Regions from separate parts of the Bacillus sp. GW821-FHT01G09 genome, predicted to be linked through region 2. Evidence: a T-box and tRNA genes for the amino acid it is inferred to sense, from the RefSeq annotation. Region 2 holds a T-box; the other holds one or more tRNA genes.
What was found. A T-box is a leader RNA that pairs with one kind of tRNA and senses whether it is charged. The one in region 2 lies ahead of trpS (tryptophan--tRNA ligase), so its partner is inferred to be a tRNA-Trp.
Positions count from the first base shown of each region.

Region 1: it has a tRNA-Trp gene. The T-box ahead of trpS (tryptophan--tRNA ligase) is inferred to sense a tRNA for this amino acid. The anticodon was not compared.

Region 1 is NZ_JBWKWL010000002.1:362-2,785, reverse strand. Features, by position in the region: gene spo0M (sporulation control protein Spo0M) at 1-680, shown strand, start outside; tRNA gene AC07VD_RS05375 (tRNA-Leu) at 759-840, opposite strand; tRNA gene AC07VD_RS05370 (tRNA-Leu) at 1,106-1,194, opposite strand; tRNA gene AC07VD_RS05365 (tRNA-Cys) at 1,202-1,272, opposite strand; tRNA gene AC07VD_RS05360 (tRNA-Gly) at 1,278-1,352, opposite strand; tRNA gene AC07VD_RS05355 (tRNA-Gln) at 1,402-1,473, opposite strand; tRNA gene AC07VD_RS05350 (tRNA-His) at 1,483-1,558, opposite strand; tRNA gene AC07VD_RS05345 (tRNA-Trp) at 1,583-1,656, opposite strand; tRNA gene AC07VD_RS05340 (tRNA-Tyr) at 1,662-1,746, opposite strand; tRNA gene AC07VD_RS05335 (tRNA-Thr) at 1,769-1,841, opposite strand; tRNA gene AC07VD_RS05330 (tRNA-Phe) at 1,847-1,922, opposite strand; tRNA gene AC07VD_RS05325 (tRNA-Asp) at 1,935-2,011, opposite strand; tRNA gene AC07VD_RS05320 (tRNA-Met) at 2,023-2,099, opposite strand; tRNA gene AC07VD_RS05315 (tRNA-Val) at 2,109-2,184, opposite strand; tRNA gene AC07VD_RS05310 (tRNA-Glu) at 2,194-2,265, opposite strand; tRNA gene AC07VD_RS05305 (tRNA-Ser) at 2,300-2,391, opposite strand; tRNA gene AC07VD_RS05300 (tRNA-Asn) at 2,397-2,424, opposite strand, start outside.
Region 2 is NZ_JBWKWL010000002.1:266,396-268,819, reverse strand. Features, by position in the region: gene oppA (oligopeptide ABC transporter substrate-binding protein OppA) at 1-309, opposite strand, end outside; T-box leader at 780-994, shown strand; gene trpS (tryptophan--tRNA ligase) at 1,053-2,045, shown strand; gene AC07VD_RS06750 (YjbA family protein) at 2,080-2,424, opposite strand, start outside.

The sequences.
Region 1 (2,424 bases), 270 kb from region 2:
TACAGGGAACTGTACATGTCAAAGGCGGAAAAATCGCTCAGGACATCCGTTATATCGATTTACAGCTTAGTACACGGTATGTCATTGTAAAAGACGATGAAGAGCACCGGAAATACGCTACAATTCATTCTTTCCGGGTCACTGGTTCATTTACCATTCAGCCTGGTGAAGAGCATCAATTTCCGTTCACATTCACTCTGCCTCTAGATACGCCGATCACTGTAGGGAAAGTAGAGGTTGCCGTGGTGACAGACCTTGACATTCAAGGCGGTATCGATAAATCCGATCATGACCGCATTTTCGTTGAAGCGCACCCTTGGATTGAAAATGTGCTTGAAGCAATCGAAAACCTGGGCTTCCGTCTTAACGAAGCAGACTGCGAACAAGCGCCCTACTTCCAGCGTCGTCTTCCGTTCGTTCAGGAATTCGAATTCGTTCCGACTTCCGGATATTATCGTCAGATGCTTGATGAATTAGAGCTCATTTTCCTTTTAGACGAAGACGGTTTGGAAATCATTTTCGAAGTCGACCGCAGAGCAAGAGGACTCCGAGGGCGGCTGGAAGAGATGTATAATGACGGAGAACAGCTTGTACGCGTCCGTTTCAGCCAATCAGAGCTTGAAGATACAGAAGAGCTAGAAGAGGTGCTAGAAGAGATCCTAGACCAATACGCTGAGTAAGTATAAAAAGGAGCCGAGGCTCCTTTTCTTTAATAAAAAATAAAAACCCGTTTCTGTTAAGAAACGGGTTTTTCAGTATACCGGTGGTCGGGGTCGAACCGACACTCCAGAAGGAACACGATTTTGAGTCGTGCGCGTCTGCCAATTCCGCCACACCGGCAAGTTTTACGTCGTATCTAACCGACGAATATAAATATATCATGGATCTCATAAAGTGTCAACGTATTTCAAAAAAGTTTTTATGGAAATATAAAATAAAAGTGTTGAAAGACTAGCTATACAGCCGCTTTATAATAGGCCTCGGAACTTAACTTGTTATGATAAATCAAAGCATTAAAAAAATGATCTACATAAGTAGATCATTAATATGATTAGTTATAATGATAAAACACAAACACCAATTCAACTTACCATGTAAGTAAAATTGGTGCCGAGGGCCGGACTTGAACCGGCACGGTAGTCACCTACCGCAGGATTTTAAGTCCTGTGTGTCTGCCAATTCCACCACCCCGGCAATAAGAAGGCGACACCCGGATTCGAACCGGGGATAAAGGTTTTGCAGACCTCTGCCTTACCACTTGGCTATGCCGCCGTAATTGGAGCGGAAGACGGGATTCGAACCCGCGACCCCCACCTTGGCAAGGTGGTGTTCTACCACTGAACTACTTCCGCATTTTTAATGGACTTAATACACTATATGCAGTTGATATAAAAAGTGAGACTGGGCTAGCTGGATTCGAACCAACGCATGACGGAGTCAAAGTCCGTTGCCTTACCGCTTGGCTATAGCCCAATGATAATATGGGGCGATTGATGGGAATCGAACCCACGAGTGCCAGAGCCACAATCTGGTGCGTTAACCACTTCGCCACAACCGCCATAATCTCAAGATGTCATAAATTTGGCAGGGGCAGTAGGAATCGAACCCACACCGGAGGTTTTGGAGACCTCTGTTCTACCGTTAAACTATGCCCCTATAAATGGTGGAGGGGGGCAGATTCGAACTGCCGAACCCTGAGGGAGCGGATTTACAGTCCGCCGCGTTTAGCCACTTCGCTACCCCTCCACATTAAATTTTGAAAAAACAGTGCCGGCAAGAGGACTTGAACCCCCAACCTACTGATTACAAGTCAGTTGCTCTACCAATTGAGCTACACCGGCATAGGTGGTGGCTCGGGACGGAATCGAACCGCCGACACACGGATTTTCAGTCCGTTGCTCTACCAACTGAGCTACCGAGCCTAAGTATTTAAATGGCGGTCCGGACGGGACTCGAACCCGCGACCTCCTGCGTGACAGGCAGGCATTCTAACCAACTGAACTACCGGACCATTTTAAAATTTGGTTGCGGGGGCAGGATTTGAACCTGCGACCTTCGGGTTATGAGCCCGACGAGCTACCGAACTGCTCCACCCCGCGATGATATAATGGTGGAGGATGACGGGCTCGAACCGCCGACCCTCTGCTTGTAAGGCAGATGCTCTCCCAGCTGAGCTAATCCTCCATCATATAATGACCCGTACGGGATTCGAACCCGTGTTACCGCCGTGAAAGGGCGGTGTCTTAACCGCTTGACCAACGGGCCCAGACTTTCAATTGTAATTATGTATAAGTATCAGTGGCGGAGAGCAAGGGATTCGAACCCTTGAGACGGAGTTGACCGCCTACACGATTTCCAATCGTGCTCCTTCGACCACTCGGACAGCTCTCCAATAATGGCTCCGCAGGTAGGATTCGAACCTAC
Region 2 (2,424 bases):
GGTAAATGTATATGTCTTTCCGTCCTTGCTCGTTTCAATTTTAGAAGCCATGCCTTCTTCAGGCTCACCATCTGCATTGATACGTGTCAATCCTTCAAAAGTCTGACGGATGACACCGCCTGATACTGAATCATTTGCCAATCCCGGATGTAAGGAAAACGGCTCAGTTTTAATATTAATGTTAAGTGTCGTCTTTCCTTTACTGTCCTTTTTCCCCTCACCGTTTGATCCGCTGCCGCCAAAGCCGCACGCGCTCAGCACGAGAGTGAAAATGAGCATCAACGTGACAATCGACCAACGTTTTTTCATATTCGCAAACCCCCTAATAATAATTTTCAGCTCCTTACGGCTAAATCCTCAGAAATATCAGACAAATGAACCTGAGTTTCCACAACTTTTATTCTGTTCCGTCTTTTCTGATTATTTTTGTAAAAAAGCTGTAACAATAGAGTGAACAAGTTCATTATAATGAAACAAATAATTTATTGCAATATTATTTTATCAATTTAAAATATTTAAACTTCGTTAGTTTTTCTTCCATGAACATAATATCCTTCTACCATTTAAAGCATAAATTGATTAAAAACTTTTTCATGTGTTTTCTGCCCATATTGCTTTTTACATATAATATCTGCCTGTTTTTACGCTGATAGCAGTTATCATTTAAGGATTTTACAGCACTCGTGTTATTTATATTATTACAATTTTACTGGAAAAAAGAATGTTTTTTCATGATGACAATTGGTTATAATTGATTTATAATGAAGCAATCAAAAGAAAAGCTTGCTATGAAAAAGAGTAGTACACATTTCACCTGTTTGAAGAGAGTCTGCGGTGCTGGGAGCAGATAACGGGCAATGTGGAATGGACTTTGGAGCAGCTGACCGAACTGGAAAAAAGTAGGCTCAGCCGGAGCAGTCTCCGTTACAAACGTCAGAGTGATTCCATTTTAATGGAATAATCAGGGTGGTACCACGGTTCATTCGTCCCTTTTTTACAGGGGAAGAATGAGCCTTTTTTATTATGTTTTAAGAAATGAGGTTGATGTTTTCATGAAACAAACGATTTTTTCAGGCATTCAGCCAAGCGGCTCAGTGACGCTCGGCAACTATATCGGTGCAATGAAGCAGTTTGTCGAACTGCAGCATGATTATAACAGCTATTTTTGCATCGTCGATCAGCATGCGATAACTGTTCCTCAAGACCGGCTTGAGCTTAGAAAGAATATCCGCAATCTCGCGGCGCTTTACTTAGCTGTCGGACTTGATCCAGAAAAAGCAACATTGTTTATTCAGTCCGAGGTTCCCGCGCATGCGCAGGCCGGATGGATGATGCAGTGTGTCGCTTATATCGGCGAGCTTGAGCGGATGACTCAATTTAAGGACAAATCCAAAGGCAATGAAGCTGTCGTCTCCGGCCTGTTAACATATCCGCCGCTGATGGCCGCTGATATTCTGCTGTACGGAACGGATCTTGTACCTGTCGGCGAGGATCAAAAGCAGCACCTTGAGCTGACGCGGAATCTTGCAGAACGCTTCAACAAAAAATACAACGACATCTTTACGATTCCGGAAGTGAAAATTCCAAAAGTCGGTGCACGCATCATGTCTCTGAATGATCCGCTGAAGAAAATGAGCAAATCTGATCCAAATCAGAAAGCTTATATTACCCTGCTGGATGAACCGAAGCTTCTTGAAAAGAAAATCAAAAGCGCTGTGACAGATTCTGAAGGCATTGTGAAATTTGACAAAGAAAACAAACCGGGCGTTTCCAACCTTCTTACAATTTATTCAATCCTCGGCAATACGACAATTGAAGAGCTTGAAGCAAAGTACGAAGGAAAAGGCTACGGCGAGTTTAAAGGTGATTTGGCAGAAGTCGTGGTGAACGCATTAAAACCGATCCAGGACCGCTATTATGAGCTGATAGAATCTGAAGAATTAGACCGGATTCTTGATGAAGGCGCGGAACGGGCGAACCGGACAGCAAACAAAATGCTGAAAAAAATGGAGAATGCCATGGGTCTTGGAAGAAAAAGACGCTAATCAAAAAACCGCTCTTTGCAAAGAGCGGTTTTTTTCAGTTTACCTTTGATTCGTTTTCCATTTCCCATAGCTTTTCGAAAAAAGGCTGTCCTTTTATTAGGTTTTCGCAAAAAGCTAGGTGCTTGTCCGACCAGCCTTCAATTGTTTCGTTATACAGCATGTCCCAAATCTCTTCAAAGCTCATCCTTTTGATTTGTTCATACATATGCGGATTCCACTCTGTGTACCAGTAGCCGATTTCAGCCCGGTTTTTCAGCCCTTTTAATTGGTCAAGCGCCATAAACATCAGCTGCTTAATTTGCCGTTCTTTTCTAGTCAGTCCTCTGACATGTTCTGGTGCTAATGATAAGATATGATATTCCTTGGAGGATTCCAGCTT